One region of the Sporosarcina sp. USHLN248 genome, then DNA from elsewhere that is predicted to be linked to it. Evidence: riboswitches for the same ligand, from Rfam matches in the RefSeq annotation. Region 1 holds a riboswitch; the other holds the start of a gene.
The links. A riboswitch is a leader RNA that binds a small molecule or an ion and turns the genes downstream of it on or off. The one in region 1 is predicted to bind lysine.

Region 1 (8,995 bases):
GGAGTTCTCTCTGCCGTTGCACTAGCTTTTTATACTTTATATGCTGTTCCTCTTCTATCCCAATACGATTCTCTCGTTATCGTTGGATGGGCGATGATTATCGGAGGATTTGCACTCAGTTTTATCCACCCGCCATGGCATATGGATTTTACAAGATTACCGATTGGCGCTTATGCAAACTTAGGGTTTGTCATTATTTTCGGAACGATGCTTGCGTTCTTTTTCTATATAGAAAGCTTACAAAGTCTTTCACCTAAAGAAACGAGCCTGCTTAGTAGCTTAGAGCCTTTAGCAGCGGTAATGACAACAGTCTTTTGGTTACATGAGCCTTTTGGATTTATGCAATGGATTGGCACTGCCTGCATCATTGGCATGATTTTATTAATGGCGTTAACCAAAAAGACACCTAGCGTGGAATGAATTGAACTGTATTTATTCAAAAAACTCCATATGCGTTTTTTCTTTTTGATAGTACTCTAAACGATCTTGCAAAGTCCCCGTATGGAATTCAAATTTATGGCCGTCCAAATCAGTAAAGTATATCGATTTTTTGTCTTTTTCATCCCTTGGGCGACCGGATAAAATTGCAACGTTTAACGATTGAAGTTTGTCATATACTTCATCAAACTCCGCTTCATCAATCGAAAAAGCGATATGTGTATAGGACTGGCTTATTTCATTGCGAGGAATGTCCTTTTCTTCATTAAGGGCAAGCCACATGCCATGCAGATCGAAATAAGCAGTCGTCCTGCCTTTCACTAACAATTTCGCTTCAAAAACATCCTCATAAAAACGAATCGATTTCTCTAAATTAGAGACTGAAAATAAAAAGTGATTAAGTCCTTTAATCATGACCTTCCCTCCACCCTTTCGTAAAGAAGTAAAATCGTTTTTAGTATAGCATCTCAGTTCGAACAGTAAAAAGGTGATCCGTAAAGAGACAGGTCACCTTTTTCTTTTAAAGCGATTTTCGCTTCCTAAGTATGAACATCATAATGGTAATCATTGTAAATGCAATAAGCGCTAAAAAAGGAATTGTGATAAACCCCAAATAGTTAATGTATTGCCCTGAACATGGAACCCCACTTGTACAAACACTGAACTCCTGTAGCGTAGGCAGCTTTTGCAATGCATAATGATAAGTTGAAACAATCATGCCGATGATCGACAATGGCAGCACATACTTATAAATAGCACGATCATTCCGATAAAAAGCTATTCCTAACAAAACAGCAAGCGGGTACATTAAAATACGCTGATACCAGCAAAGAGTACACGGGATAAACCCCATTCGTTCACTAAAAAACAAGCTTCCCGCAACAGCAATAATGGCTGTGATCCATGAAAACAAAAGAGGTTTATTCACCACTTGCCTCTTCCACTCTTTCCAGGAAATCATTCATCGTGCCTCCGTCAAATAGCTTCCCGTTAATATAGATGGATGGCGTTGAAGAAATCCCTAAACTCTTTGCAGTACTCATATCTTTCTTTAAAGCATCTTTCCCTTTTCCATCGCGATATGCGGTCATTACTTGCTCCGTCTCTTCAGGACTTGCTACTTCAGAAAGCACTGTCTCCATCAATTCATCTGTGAAAATGTTCATCTCCCCCGATTTTGTCGTTTGGTTTGCAAACAGCAAATGGTGGAAATCCCAAAATACTTCATTGCCAAGCTGCTCGTAAACCGTTTCAGCAAATTGTGCTGCCGATGTTGAATCCGGGCCCATAAACGCATAGTTCATAAAATAAAATTTCGCTTTTCCGCTAGTTATCAATTCTTCCTGAATCATCGGAAGAAGATTATCATTAAACTCTTTGCAGTGAGGGCATTTATAATCTCCAAATTCAACAATCTCGACAGGTGCAGAAGCCTCTCCTAAAAACGGTTGCCCCTCATAGTCCATGACGGCCGATTCTTTTTCAGTATCTACTAACACGATCATACCGATGATACAAACAGCGATTATGCCAATAAACCAAAATAATTTCTTTGACAAAATAACCTCTCCTAACTTCAAACTACAAAGTGTAGTGTAATGATGTAAAAAATTTACGCAAGTGCGTAAATAAATAGACTACAAATGAAACAAAAAATAAGAATGGATATCGTTAAATTTTTATACGATAGTTTAGGGAATTTCGATTCTCCGCCATTGACTGGGTTTAAAATGTATGCAATTCGATAATTTACTGACGTAGCTGAAAAGGATACATACGTAAACGGCATTTTTTCATGCTGCCCTAATTTTAACATCTTCAACAGAGCACTACCCAAGTTGACAGACGTTCCTTGTTGCCGAATCGCAAACTCGTCCGCCAATACTTCAGTTATTACTTTATAATGTTCATGAAACCATTTTTGGATAGGAAGATACCACATTATCGAAGAGCTTAAAGATAGTATAAAGACTTTTAGCGGATCACGATTTTCTTTATGGTACATTTCATGAGCCATTACGGCATTCAACTCTTCACGATCCAAGAAATGAATCAAGCCTGTTGTGATTATTATTTTCGGCTGGATAAAACCGACCGTAAATGCCATTGGAACGGGATGTGAAAGAACAACGATCTCGTCTTTCTCGTTGCCATATTGCTCATTGAATTCCTTTGACAGCTTACTCTCTTTATATTGCTGTAAACGCCTTTTCATCTTCGACATTTGAAACCATTGTGCACCAATTTTCCAAAGTGAAAATGACAATGTAAAGAAAACAAGGCCGTCGAGTATATATTTCATCGAAGATAGACCAATTGTTTTCAACCAGCTATGACAAACGGAAATCAAGTTGAATTTCATATCGCAACCTGCAACCATGGACGTTGCATAGAGTCCCATTTGCAGCAAAATGATACTTGTTATAGCAAGTGACATGACAAAAATAAAAGATGAGTGACGTTTCGACATACGTTACAATCCTTTTTTCAATTGTTGAATTTTATGCTCTAATTTTGCAACGAGATCATCATCAGCCTCTTCAAGCGCGTCCAACATATGACTAACGACAACATTTCCGAATTCATCCATCAGCTCATTTGTCATTTCCTTCGACTGCTTATTCAGAAACTCAACTCTCGATTGTACTGGTCTAAATAAAGACGATCGGCCCTCTGTCCTTTTTTGAAGAACGCCCTTTTCAACTAACCGATTCATAACTGTCATCACCGTATTGAAATTCGTTAATTTCTCCTGCTCAAGAACTTGCTGCACCTCTCTAATCGTCAGCTCGCCGGAAGACGCCCATAATATGTCCATCACTTTCGCTTCAAGCGGTCCAAAAAAACGTGTCAATCCGCTCTCATCCAGTTTAAAACTTCGAACTCTCAATATGTATCACCCCACACTACGAATTGTAGTGTATATTAGAATATGATGCAATAAAAAATCATCCATATTAAGCAAATAGAGTCGATTAAGCACTCTTGGCCTGATGCAACGTGCAGCTTGAACGTTTGGTACACTAGATTTGGCAAGAGACGATAACAGCTTAATAGGGTAGGCAAAATAAACACGAACGATGAAATTTCCTTTACTACTGAAGAAATTGCCCAACGATTAAAGGTATCCAAACTAAACCGTTTATGATTGGATCAAAAGGAGAATTGCAATCCGATTCACTCAAAAAGGAAATGAATGCGTAAGGCGGTTATGATTTATCCAAGTCTGGGCAAATCATTTACAAAACTCAATAATTCCAATGAAAACGATGCACAGAAAACACATATATAATCATATATCGCCGCTAAAACGATCTTATTTTCATAGAAAAAAACGCTTCCATTGTGGCGGTTTTTTAAAACTGAGTTGCACATTTATTCATCGAGTTATCGACCGTTTTATGGACGACACCTTTATCTAAATACAAAATACGATCCGCTAGCTTTTCAGCTTCCGTCATATCATGCGTAACGATAATGAATGGGATTTTCCATAGTGCATGAATTCTTAATAGCTCGTTTTGGCATTCCAGCCGGGTTTCCCGATCAAGGGCGGATAATGGTTCATCCAATAACAAAACAGACGGTTCTGTTGCGAGCGCTCGCGCTAATGCAACCCGCTGCTTTTCTCCCCCCGAAATTTGATGGGGATATTTCTGCTTCAAATGTTCAATTCCCAACACCTGAATCATTTCTTGAATTAATCCTGCAGCCTTTTGATCGGATTTCTTCACGCCGTAACCGATGTTCTTTTCAACCGTCATATGTGGAAATAAAGCATAATCCTGAAATAAATATCCTACATTTCGTCTTTGCGGAGGTAGAGGCTTTTTTCCAGTACTCCAATACGTCTGCCCATTTAACGTTATGGAGCCGTCATCGATCTGTGTTAATCCTGCAACGGCATTTAAAATCGTTGTTTTTCCCGAACCCGAAGGCCCTACAAGGACAAATATTTCATTTTCCACTTGGAAGGAAACGTCCAATAAAAAATGGGATAACCTCTTCTTCAGCTGAACGTTTAACATTTGCTCACCTTCTTATACGTGTTCGTTTTTAAAACGTTGCAAGCTTCTTCGGCTCCACCAATTCAGCCACATAATTGTGCTGAATCCAAGTGCTACAATAATGACTACCCAAAACGTAGCTTTCTCCATTTGACCTGATTCGACCGCAAAATAGATCGCCATCGGTATCGTATCCGTCTTCCCAGGAATATACCCCGCCAACATTAGCGTTGCTCCGAACTCACCGAGACCTCTTGCGAAGGAAAGAACCAACCCTGCAAGAAGTCCTGGCCAGGCAAGCGGAAACGAAACCGTCCAAAACACCCGCCACTCAGAGGATCCCATCGTTCTCGCAGCATTTTCCAATCGGCTATCCAAATTTTCAAAGGCAGCGCTTGCGCTTTGATACATTAACGGAAACGAAACTACAACAGATGCGATTACCGCACCAATCCATGTGAAAACGATTTGCAAATCAAACCATTCCAATAAAAAACTGCCGATCCACCCTTTTTTTCCGAAAAGAATAAGCAATCCGAAACCAACAACTGTCGGAGGAAGCACAAGCGGAAGCAAAAATAAAGATTCAATAATGCTTTTCCCGAAAAACCGCTTTTTGGCAAATACATATGCAAAGTAAACCCCTGCAAGAAAAACAATGACAGTCGAGATACCCGCTACTTTCAATGATAATAATAAAGGTGTGTAGTCGGTTGTGTTCACGCGTATCCTCCTATCAATCCACGGATCCGTATTTCTTACTTAAAGCCATATTTCTTTAATATTTCTTTCCCTTTATCGCTCGTCAAGTACGCTATAAAGGCTTTCGCCTCTTCTAAGTGTTTCGATTCAGACACAACTGCTATAGGATACACAATTGCCTCATGCCATTCAGGTTTCGCCGTCGCAAGTACTTTTACATCATCTGAAATTTTTGCATCACTCGAATAGACGATGCCTAAATCGACATTCCCCATCTCGACATGGGTTAACACTTGGCGTACATCCGATCCTAACACAAGCTTGGTTTGAAGAGGATCCCACAAATCCAAATGCTCTAATACTTCTTTTGTATAGCGGCCTACCGGCACGCTTTCAGGCTCTCCAATTGCAAAATGCCCAATCGCGGATGGGTCAATCTCTTCAAATGAAGCTACCGATGTATCTGTATCCTTATTCGCAATAAGCACCAATTGATTTTCTGCAAAATCAACACGCGTCTCATCTACAATTAGCTTTTTGTCTTGTAAAGTATCCATATCTTTTTTACTTGCGGATAAGAAAATATCTGATGGGGCTCCGTTTTCAATTTGCTGCACTAATTTTCCGGAGCTGCCAAAGTTGAACGTTAACGTAATATGCGCATTTTCACTTTCAAAACCTGCTTTTAAATCGTTCAATGTATCAGTCAAACTAGCCGCTGCAGAAATCATCAGCTCTACATTATTTTCATCTACAGTGGATTTTGTTGCCGATTGTTTGGCTATTAATCCACTCTCTTTTGCTTCGTTGCTGCTTGTACAACCATACGGAATGAATATTATGCATAATAGGAGAAAGAGATAGGCGATTTTTTTCATGTTTTCTCCACCCCTCTCATTTGTTATAACGAAATAGATCTATTATAACTACTTATATGCAATTATAGAGAGAGCATAAAAGAGGGTCAACTTACGTCCATACAACAAAGCATTGGAAACAAGTAAAAACAATCCATTTCCCTTGGTTGGGAGAAGGATTGTTTCAATATTTATAAAGCATTAAATAAAGGAAAACCCTAATTTCTCATCTACTATACAGCTGTATAGTTCCTATACTCTTAACGAGCCGCGAAATCCTCTGGATGAATAGTAAGATGAAGCGCCGTTGTGATAGACGAAGACTTGCCCGTAGCGGTAATCACAAAAAATGGCCCCGCCAAGCTCTCTAATAGCAGGAGGTGTTTGCACCCAGCTCGATGTTTTCAAGTCGACATTTTCAAGTTGCTGTAATGCACGATATTGTTCTTCCGTCAATAATTCGATCCCCATAGCCGTTGCCATATCGATTACACTGTTTTCTGGCTTATGATTTTTCCTTGATTCCAATGCTTCGCGATCGTAGCAAACGCTTCTGCGTCCTTTAGGAGTTTCAGGAGAGCAATCATAGAAAATAAATTCGTCCTTTTGTTCGTCATATCCAACAACGTCCGGTTCTCCACCCGTCGTTTCCATTTCATTGAGAGACCATAGTTTCTCATCTTGCTCGTCCAACTTCGCTTGAACTTTTTCCCATTCAAGCCCTTCGTGACGGTGCATGTTCTTCTCAAAGCGGGCTTTCAATGTTTCAAGCAATTCTTCACGTTGCTCCATAGATAGCTCTTTTTTAACAGTTGCCATACGTTCATTTCCTCCCCGTTTCCGGCATAAACTTATATTACTTTTACCATAAGAAATTCTTTTAGACAAATCCTTTCCTAATAGTACAAAATGCAAATTAGTAACCGAACTAATCAACTGATTTACAAAATGAATTCTAATAGACTATTTTAAATTCCTTAGCTTACAAAAACTCATCATCATGAATTGCCCCAACCAATATTTTCTCTTGCGTTGACACAACCCCATAAAGCCGTTTCAAGGACAAGGCAATTCACTTTATTTTCACGTTTTACTTGCAATTGTATCGGATTACATGTAAAGTCTTATATAATTTAATATATTAACTTATTTCGCAAGTATTGAAGTAAGGATAGAGGCGCAAAGACCATCAGTACACAATCAGAGGATAATGAGATCCTATGAAGATTGTGGAAAGGGGAATTTGCCGAAGTGGAGAGATTCTCATTTATCTCGAAGCTGGTTCTGGGTTGAATAAGTCCAGGATTGTCATATAGGAAACTATATGGAGGGCTATCTTATGCAAAGAAATAATTTATTTTATTATTTCAAGCAACAACGATCCCTCGTTGTTGCTTTTTGTTTTCTTTTTTGCAATTGCCCTTCTCCCTCTATTTTATTTTCCAAAATAAAAGACAGGATGTGGAGAAACAATGAATTTCGGACAAATCGTAACAGCAATGGTAACTCCATTTGATGAAAATGGTGAAATTGATTTTGCAGCAACACGAAACTTGATTAATCATCTAATTTCCAATGGATCTGATGGATTGGTTGTAGCAGGGACGACAGGAGAATCCCCTACGTTGTCAAACGAAGAAAAAGTCAAATTGTTCAGGTTTACAGTTGAAGTGGTGAACGGTAGAGTTCCGGTCATTGCGGGAACAGGTTCGAATAACACACGTGAATCGGTTGAGCTCACAATGCTTGCTGAGGATGTTGGTGTTGATGGCATCATGCTTGTTGTGCCATATTATAACAAGCCAAGCCAGGTAGGCATGTACGCACATTTTAAAACGATTGCATCAGCCACTTCCTTACCGATTATGCTGTACAATATCCCTGGGCGTAGCGTCGTAAACATGTCCGTTGAAACAATCGTCCGCCTTTCTGAAATACCAAATATCGTTGCAATCAAAGAAGCAAGCGGCGATTTGGATGCTATGGCGGAAATCATTGAACAAACGCCAGAAGGTTTTTCCTTATATAGCGGAGACGACGGTCTGACCCTCCCGATATTGTCCATCGGTGGAACAGGGGTCGTTTCAGTCGCAGCCCATATTATTGGAAACGAAATGCAAACGATGATCGGGAAATTCAAGAGAGGCAATGCTCGAGCTGCCGCCAACGATCACCGTAAACTGCTTCCGATTATGAAAGCCCTTTTTGCTGTTCCGAATCCTTCCGCTGTAAAAACGGCATTAAATCTGAAAGGAATTCCCGTCGGTGGTGTCCGTTTGCCGATGATTCCGTTGAACGATGAACAGCTGCACTCACTGCAAAGCACATTATCCCTGCATGCTGAAGTAAAGATTTGATATAGATTCATTCGCTAACATAAAATAGAACCTGCGAAATTGCTCGCAGGTTCTATTTTCATTCATTGAAATGCTTCATGTAACTACCACCTTGCTATCCACTCATTACGCTAATAACCGTTTTGATTACCACCAAAATGGCAGCAAGGCAAATGTTGCAATGGATCCTAATGCAATGCCAATGGCGAAGGCAGCACCTCGGCCAAATCCAAATCCATATCCAAAACCGCCCAAGTCCCTCCGACGACCTATTGGTTGCAAATAGACCTTATTATTTCTAACACCTTGAATGATCCCCCTATGCACCCTTCCATCGTGGGTCCCAATAACTACTGCTCTTCCGACATGCCGTGTACATAAGTCGTGGTAACGTTGGATTGACATCGTGTTGTCACCTCATTTCAATTGAACATACAACATCTTATGTATGAAATGGTGTTTCATAGAGGACAAACATACTAAAGCGGTGCGAAAAAGAAATCGAATGAGGACGAAAATTGGGAGAATGTCCAGTACACGAAAATTTTTACTACATAATATAAAAGCAGTAGATTCATTGGAGGTGTTGATGAATGTCAAAAGTTGAGTCTGTTCCTGAAGGCGGCTATGGCTCAGGGTTTACATTAATTGTTGT
Region 2 (8,995 bases), on a different contig from region 1:
TGCCAATTCCTTAATCGGATCAGTCGTCCAGTCCGTTCGCTGTTCAAACAAATCGATTATTTTTTCCATATAAGACAATGTAGCATTGATTTGATTGCGATCAATAAAATACAATGGTGTTCCCTCCCGATAGTCATCTCTCTTTCATCATATCACATCGGTTCCATAATGGAACATTCATACGGCAATCTAGACCATGCAAAAAGCCGGCATGTTTTTTACACATGCCAGCTATCAATTTTCCTTATGGATTTTCTTTTTCAAGCTCTTCTTGCTTTACTTTGCCAACCTTTTTCAATACAAAGTATGCACAGCCAAAATTGCAGTATTCGTACAGGTAATCTTGCAATGTGCTTATTTTAGATTCATAGCTCGCCTTCGGATGATGATCATCGAAGAATCCCTTCAATCTTAGCTGACCATAGCCCCAATCGCCTAAAATATAGTCATACTTTGATAAGACATCGCTATATCTATTTTCCAATGCTTCTTCATTAAAACCGTCGCGGTGATTTTGTAAAACCTCATATTGCGTCTGATCAATTATAATCAAATTCCATCACCACCATTTTAGCTTTTAACTGTTGCTTCCAATAACTCATCGCCAATACGCTGTTTTTCCCTTGCCGCTGCATTTACTTGTTCATCGGCATGGTAGCTTGAGCGAACAAGCGGACCAGCTTCACAATGTGAAAAACCTTTTGACATGGCAATCTTTCGAAGCTCGGCAAATTCTTGCGGTGTATAATATTTTTGGACTTTCAAATGCTTTTTTGTAGGTTGCAAGTATTGACCGATCGTCATAATATCGACGTTATGAGCACGTAAATCATCCATCGTTTCAACAATTTCTTCAAACGTTTCTCCTAATCCAACCATCAAGGAAGATTTTGTAGGGATATCAGGATACATTTCTTTTGCACGTGCGAGCAATTCCAACGACCGATCATAAGTTGCACGCGCACGGACCCTTGGCGTTAAGCGACGGATCGTCTCAATATTATGGTTTAAAATATCCGGCTTGGCATCCATAAGCCTCTTTAAGTTATCATAGTCGCCACCCATATCTGACGGTAACACTTCGACTGTTGTGAATGGGTTTTTGCGGCGGATTGCACGGATTGTCTCCGCGAAAACTTCAGAGCCTCCATCTTTTAAATCATCGCGAGCTACTGCCGTTACGACGACGTGCTTCAAATTCATAAGCGCTACAGAGTCGGCAACTCGTTCTGGCTCTGCCAAGTCTAACTCATTCGGTAAACCGGTTTTCACAGCGCAAAAACGGCAAGCACGTGTGCATACCGCTCCTAAAATCATAAATGTCGCTGTTCTTCGCTCTCCCCAACATTCATGGATATTTGGACAACGTGCCTCTTCACACACAGTATGCAAGTTTTTTTCACGCATTAACTTTTTTAAATCGGTATAGTTCTCGTTCGTATTAAGTTTAATTTTTAACCAATCAGGCTTTCGAATATGTTCTGTTTTTTTTCCTGTTTCTGGTCTGCAAGACAAAGCAATCTACCCCATTCCTATGTACTTATAATGGATATCAACGCTCTTGTCAATGTATCATATATTCTGACTTCAAACAACTTTTCAGATTTTACTATCATCCTTTTTATCATCCAAAAATGTATCGGAGATTTTTGATATTACTTTTTTCATTTCAACGAAACAGCGTCTTTCATACATAAGTATATTTTATTTAATTCTAAAATGAAATTTGGAAACAATTTGCTTTTCGGGCTCAAAATAATCTTCTTCATTTTCCAATTCATCCAAGATGACGAAAGAACTTAAAATATATTTTCCACGTTGAGCTGTGACGGATTTTTCATTCTGTTCATCATAGAATTCCCGATTCCAAAGGAACTGTTGTTCAATGGATTCATTTGCTCCTAATTCTACTAAGACATAATCATAGAAAGTACGTTCTTTTACATTCGATAATTTTTGAGTGGAATGAGGAGATAAAAATTGATACAACCGATTATCCTTTTCATCAATTACCATTACCGCAGCAATGCCCTCTTCAGTCTCTTTCGGTGTTGGAACGTAGATTTCTTTTGTTGAATCATTATGATTTGTCAAAGTCACATGTAGGAGTACTTCATCGTTAGGAGATACACTGTCTTGATTCAGTTGTACTTTCAACTCAATTCCTTCCTGCTCATTCGAGACAATAATCTCCTTTTTCATTGAACAAGCTGTTAATATGGTAATGGAAATTATTATGCTAAACATCGTAGCAAACCATTTATTCACCTTCATAGTAATCATCCTTTTACTGATTTTTTCCAATTCCCTTTTTTATACGGTTGAACAGATGATAAGTTTCAGACGGCAACCAAATGGTAGAAAAAGAAAACATGTGAAAGAATAAATATCCTCACATGTTTTCTATGTTATCGTTTTAGAAAATTTATCGATTACCCATTACTTTTCGATTTCATGACCGCATGCACGATGCTTGCCGCCAGTCCCCCCCATATGACGAGGATCCCGACGATCATCATTAAAATTGCTCCACCACTCATAAAGAATCCTCCTTATCGATTATCATAGTCCGTAGATTCAGCAGTTGTTTTATTCCATTTGAAGAACGTAAAGATGATCGCCGCTACGAGTGCAAAAATGGCTACAGACCATCCTCCCGCCATTATGAATTCTGCAGGATATCCTTCATACGTTCCGGTGTCTGTATCATGCAACTTCATAATATTAATGCGCAGCAACTCGATCATCATATACCCTAAGACGAGTGGAGTAATGACCGTTAAACAAATTTTCCATAACATTCCGACTCGCATATCGGAAATTTCATTTGCATGCGCTTCGAAAACACCCAATTTTCTGAATACCCAAGCGATCAAAATAACTTCAATCAGCCCGATTGCCGCTACACCAAACTGGTTGATGAAATAATCCGCAGCATCGAGGAAGTAGAGACCGCCGCGAGTTGCAAATAGCAATGAACAAATCGTTGCAAGGCCTGCTCCGATAATGACTGATTTTGTCCTTGAAATATTAAATTTATCTTGCAAGCCGGCTACATATGTTTCACAAATTGAAATGAGCGATGTAAGCCCAGCCAACACAAGAGAAAGGAAGAAGAGCGCACCAAATATTCCATTCATGCCTGGTATTTCATTAATGATTTGTGGGAATACAACAAAAGCAAGCCCGACTCCAGCTGAAGCAACCTCTGAAACTGCTACGTTTGCCTGTGAAGCCATAAATCCTAAAGCTGCAAAAATCCCAATACCTGCTAACAATTCAAATCCTGAGTTTGCAAAACCTGTGATGAATGCGTTGTTTGTAATATCCGATTTTTTAGGCAAGTAACTCGAATACGTAATCATAATGGCAAATGCGATCGATAGACTGAAGAAAATATGACCGTAAGCTGCAACCCAAACGGTAGGACTGGTCAATTTGCTCAAGTCCGGTTTAAAGAATGCCTCAAGCCCCAATACTGCCCCATCCAATGTAACCGCTCTTATGACAACTAAGAGGAATACAACAATCAATGTCGGGATAAATATTCTGTTCGCCAACTCGATTCCTCTTTTGACACCTGCTAACAGAATAACAAATGTGAGCGCCCATACTAATAACAGCGGCCACAGTACACCAGGGACGAAACCGCCAACTTCCCCAGGATTGTCGGCAATGTTCAGTACGCTTCCAAATAAGAATCCTTCGGTATCGCTCCCCCATGATAAATTAAACGAGTAAATCGTATACTTCATCGCCCAGGCGATTATAACTGCATAATAAGTAGAGATGACAAAAGATACAAAAATCCCCCACCAACCGATCCATTCCGCTTTTTTCCCCTTCATCCGGAAGAATGACAACGGTGCAGACCCACGATACTTATGACCAATCGTAAACTCCATGATCAAAATTGGTATTCCCGCTGTTAACAGAGCAAATAAGTACGGAATAAAAAATGCTCCGCCGCCATTTTCATACGCAACATACGGAAAACGCCAGATATTCCCCAAACCGACAGCAGACCCCACTGCTGCCATAATAAATCCGGCGCGTGTTCCCCATTGAGAACGTCCTTCCATTTTAGATCTCCCCTTTCTTTTTTCTGCATCTAACGTGTAAGTAAATTCAGATTATTGCAATCCTACAGTTAGTATAAATGTCCATCCTACTAATGTCAAAGTGTTTTTAGTATAGTAAGAATCTTTTTAACTACTTCTATTAGGTCTAAAGATTGTACAAACGCTGCCATTTTCGGGTAAAAAAACTGCCTCATAGTCGATTAGATCAACATATGAGACAGCTGTTTCTGTTTATTCTATGAAGGATTTCACCTTATACTCTGTTTTATTCTTTTTAGATACTATTATAGTAAATAATAATGCCATGATCACTACTACTACGACAAGCCCTACCCAAATGGAACCAGTTAACCCTAAAGTCAAATAACCAATGCAGGATATGATTGCCGCTATTAAAGCATAAGGCAACTGAGTCGCTACGTGATCCATATGATTGGAACCAGCGCCTGTAGAAGAGAGAATCGTCGTATCTGAAATAGGAGAACAGTGATCTCCGAATACCGCCCCTGCCAATACTGCTGAAAGTGCTGGTAGTAGAAGCTCTGGTTCTGCATTGATCATAATCGTTCCTGCTATCGGCAGCAAAATACCAAACGAACCCCAAGAAGTGCCAGTTGAGAATGCCATCAGGCCGGCTAAGATAAACATAATAAGCGGCAAGAAGTGGACAGGAATACTAGATTTTTCTACAACGCCTGAGAGGTAAAGACCTGTCTCAAGCACATCGATCAAATCAGTTAATCCCCACGCAAAAATCAAAATTAATACTGCTGGTAGCATTGCTTTTAAACCACTAACGATCGCTTTCCCAATTAATGAAAATGAAGCCGTCTCGTTCTGTTTCATTTGTGCGATATAAAGACTTCCTGCTAATACTGTACCGACAATCCCCCCCGTCACTAAGGACAATGGTACGTCCGTATTTTCAAAAATAGACCAAATGCTTGCAGACCCTCCTGCACGATAACCGGTCCACACCATCATGCCCAATGTAAAAATAACAAGCGCCACAATTGGAGCAATCAAATCTCGTACCCGGCCATAAGAATGAACAGGAAAATCCTCTTTCAATTGACCTGGAATATCCTTTTCAGGATCGAATAATTCACCTGTTTGCTCTGCACGATCTTCGTGCTTTTTCATTGCAAAGAAATCAATATTCGTCCATGCAAAGAAAAATACCATAGACAGAGTGGCGATCACGTAGAAATTCATGGGAGCCATCATTAAAAATGCAGACAATGGAGAATACGTAATGGCTGCACTCGTTCCAAAAATTAACGCTAACTGCCCGATCAAAAATGCGCCCCAGCTTGAAATAGGTGAAATTACGCAAATTGGGGCAGAGGTCGAATCGATGAAATAGGCCAATTTCGCACGCGATATGCGATGTTGATCCGTAATAGGTCTTGCAATCTGACCTACAGCCAATGAATTAAAATAATCGTCTACGAAAATTATAATGCCGATGAAAACCGTTAGTAGCTTTGCACCGCGCTTTGTCTTAATGCGGCGTATGGCCCATTCCGCAAATGCCCTGCTGCCGCCTGACAAGCTGACAAACGCTGTAAGTATCCCTAATAAAAGAATGAAAATCATTATGAAAATATTATACGTATTCAAAGCGCCTTCTGACCAGAATGATGCTGTCATTCCTGTCCAGATCGATTTCACAGTTTCCAATGGCGAAAAAGATGAAACTAATAATGCCGCTGCTACAATTCCGGATCCAAGTGATAACAAGACCCTTTTCGTTAGCAGCACCATGGCGATTGCGATTAATGGTGGTAATATTGATACCCATGTGCCTATCATATTCATTTCCTCCAACTTTATGAATTGAAGAACATAGAGGGGAAAAAATAAAACCGACACCTATTACACTTTATGTGTCATAGGTGTCGGCTTATTCTACGTTTCGTTTGTAAGATAATTGAGCTCTCTTTATCTAACGCACGATCTGTAGCTCATCACACATCTCAACAATGTGTGACAGTGCCATCCCTATTCGGAATGACCCCAGCTATGAAAGGCTTGGCAAGCCATTTCACACTTCGGCAAAACTTCCTTTCCCAAACGGTCATCGATGCCGTCTCTCGTTTGGTACTCTTAAGCATTGCAACCTCTACCTAATCGGTGTTCCTCTTTCTATTAAGACTAACAGGAAATCGAACTTTTTTCAAGGGCTTCCTTGTGTGCCTGTCAGTGGGAAGGGCACCTCTACTTGTGGAGGACTGACATCCCCTCTATTATAAATTTGAGGAATTGGGCTTTGGATTAATCCAATTGCCATTGGAATCCTTTTTTCCACAACACTTTTACGTGTCGCAAGCGGTACAATGATTTGTACGTTCACTTTTACAACAACATCCACCTTTACTAAAGCATTGTTAATGCCAAACTCTTCAATATCCGTTACAACTTCTGTCTGGACTTCCCCAATTACATGAAAACGAATTGGAATTTTCGGCCCTAAATTCCCCAATATAGGAAGATTCAACGCCTGCCCCATCGGAACGAAATAAACAATTCCTCCTTGGCTTTCCATAGCTTTTGGATCATACTCTATGTTTTCGCTAATAGGCAGCATTTCCAAATTGCCGCTTTCAGCTGATGCCAAATGAGCCTCCACAAGGCTTTGCAACTCTGACATCGACTTATTAATAATATCGGTATTAATCGTGTTGACAACCATTCCCGGTGAATCATTTGGAACAATTTCTATAATTTCATTTGCATTATAAAGCTCTGTCGACCTCGATTTATTTGCTTGAGAAATGACATGTGCCGCGATCCTTTCAGTTTGGACTTCCGCATATAGCAAGTATATTGGCGTCAATTTTGAATTAACATAGTAAAAAAAGAGAGCGATTGTTATTAAAAATGCAGGAATTAAAATCGGGAACCATTTACGTTTCGGTTTACGTCTTCCTCTATAATATTTTCGAGGGACTTGACCATGAAATTTCAAACTGATCCCTCCTGCTTCACATTATGCAGGAGGGGCCCCGTTCATACTATCTATTGCCATCTACAAAAGGATTTTTTACAGCGTACCGGCAAAGGTTTCTTTTCCATACCATCCAAGCACATCACGTATGAATTCCGGCATAATATAGTCTTTTTCTGCATCTTTTAAAGTTGGAAAGAAAAATCCGAAAGTAAACATATCTAAGGTTGCTAATGAAATATTCGTTTCAGGAAGAACTTCCTTCTGACCCGCGAACAACTGTCCTGATTCCGTCTCATGAAGGTTTGCAAATATAAGCGCGCCCATTAAAGTCCCTCTAAAGCCAAGCCCTTTAATTTCTGTTTTCGGCCATTCTTCATTCTTTGAGAGACGGATGATTTCCAAAAGCTCCGTTCCTTTTAGTTGAACGACACAAAGATTGATCGGATGGGGCAGCAATGCATGCAAATCTGCTTTTGTCACCCATCCTTGCTCCAAACCACCTAAAAAGAGTCCCCCATTAAAAAGAGCACAATCAGCATCTGTATAGGCGATTAATGATTTACCGAAGAACGATGACAGCGGGCTTTCTTTAAACAGATCATTCTTCAACGGAAATGGATTGTAAAACACCTTCTCATCCATCGATTGTTTGCCGTCTTCAATTAATCGATTGACCCTTTCAACGTCCGCCTCCTCACTCTCAAGTTCACTTGCCGGAATGATCGTTGCATGTTTATTTGCAATACGTCCCGAATCGATGTCGAACTGTACAACAACCTTTCCTACATACTGTCCAAATTTGCCCGTAGCAGCTAACAGTGTTGAGTCTACGCACTCTCCTTCCATTAACAGATGATGAGTGTGCGCTCCGAAAATAACATCGATTTCTTTGCATTCTGCCGCAAGCAATCGGTCTTCATGGATGCCTAAATGGGAAAGACAGACGATCATATCTACTTGCGGACGAATCGATTTTGCAATTTTCTGTAGGGCTTCACGCGGCTCCACAATCCTCCAATCAAGCTTCGCGTAAAATTCCTTATATTGCGCAGTAGCACCAATAACGCCTATCTTTAAACCGGTAACAGTCGTATAGATTTCATAGGGCTTCATCCATTTTGGAGTTGAATCATCGGTTTCAAATAAATTGCAAATAATAACATCAAAATTAGCACCTTCATATAACGTATTCAATGCTTTTTTCGACATCGTAATGCCTTCATTATTTCCGATTGTAATCGCGTCATAGCCAGCACTGTTCAGCAATGCAACATTCCCCTTGCCAGCTGTTCCGTCCGTGAAGGGGTGAGAACGGTCTACGTGATCGCCTATGTCAAAAACGAGGCAAGTTTCTTCACGTTCTTTATGCTCGGCTCGTTTTGATATTAGATATCTGCTAATTTGCGGCCAAGTATCAAAATGACTATGAATATCATTTGTATGGTAAAAATATATCGTTTCCATCTTTTTTTGCATATTCATCCCCAAATCCCTTCAAAAATAGACCGTATTCCGAATAACAAGAGCATGATCCGCAATAAGAGAACTAACGTATCTGAGTTCATTTTTTTATTCAGCATTGTACCGATAGTCCCCCCGATATACGCGCCAGGTATGACAGGCAAAGCGTAAAGCCAGTTTACATGACCTAACGAAATATGAGTGATCGAGTTGACGATTGCCGAGAGAAATACGATGAACATCGATGTTCCAACAGCCACGTGGGGTGGAAATAAAAACAGGAGGATCATCGCTGGAACAATCATCGTTCCGCCACCGATCCCGAACAATCCTGATGAAAATCCGATTGCAAATGAAAGGATGAGCGCAAACCAAACTGGATAGCCATAAATATAGGTCTTTCCATTGTGATCAATGAATTCCTGCTTCTTTCCATGATCGACAAACCAATTTATCGGCTTCATATATTTTCGAGCTAATAATAATATCGAAAGCAATA

Region 2: linked by a shared signal. The riboswitch ahead of WFH04_RS11780 (Na+/H+ antiporter NhaC family protein) and the one ahead of dapA (4-hydroxy-tetrahydrodipicolinate synthase) in region 1 are both predicted to bind lysine.

What each region holds. Positions count from the first base shown of each region.
Region 1 covers NZ_JBBCZC010000051.1:221-9,215, reverse strand. Annotated here, with positions in the region: gene WFH04_RS16085 (DMT family transporter) at 1-420, shown strand, start outside; gene fosM (FosM family fosfomycin resistance protein) at 433-852, opposite strand; gene WFH04_RS16075 (disulfide oxidoreductase) at 959-1,366, opposite strand; gene WFH04_RS16070 (DsbA family protein) at 1,359-1,997, opposite strand; gene WFH04_RS16065 (M56 family metallopeptidase) at 2,051-2,908, opposite strand; gene WFH04_RS16060 (BlaI/MecI/CopY family transcriptional regulator) at 2,912-3,328, opposite strand; gene WFH04_RS16055 (ABC transporter ATP-binding protein) at 3,795-4,466, opposite strand; gene modB (molybdate ABC transporter permease subunit) at 4,479-5,168, opposite strand; gene modA (molybdate ABC transporter substrate-binding protein) at 5,204-6,025, opposite strand; gene WFH04_RS16040 (DUF4256 domain-containing protein) at 6,257-6,823, opposite strand; lysine riboswitch at 7,169-7,347, shown strand; gene dapA (4-hydroxy-tetrahydrodipicolinate synthase) at 7,477-8,361, shown strand; gene WFH04_RS16030 (hypothetical protein) at 8,488-8,745, opposite strand; gene WFH04_RS16025 (YjcZ family sporulation protein) at 8,934-8,995, shown strand, end outside.
Region 2 covers NZ_JBBCZC010000026.1:39,072-48,066, forward strand. Annotated here, with positions in the region: gene WFH04_RS11750 (DUF86 domain-containing protein) at 1-114, opposite strand, end outside; gene WFH04_RS11755 (YutD family protein) at 245-553, opposite strand; gene lipA (lipoyl synthase) at 571-1,515, opposite strand; gene WFH04_RS11765 (hypothetical protein) at 1,705-2,274, opposite strand; gene WFH04_RS11770 (methionine/alanine import family NSS transporter small subunit) at 2,433-2,540, opposite strand; gene WFH04_RS11775 (sodium-dependent transporter) at 2,553-4,082, opposite strand; gene WFH04_RS11780 (Na+/H+ antiporter NhaC family protein) at 4,314-5,897, opposite strand; lysine riboswitch at 6,038-6,218, opposite strand; gene yunB (sporulation protein YunB) at 6,262-7,053, opposite strand; gene WFH04_RS11790 (bifunctional metallophosphatase/5'-nucleotidase) at 7,129-8,517, opposite strand; gene WFH04_RS11795 (sulfite exporter TauE/SafE family protein) at 8,514-8,995, opposite strand, start outside.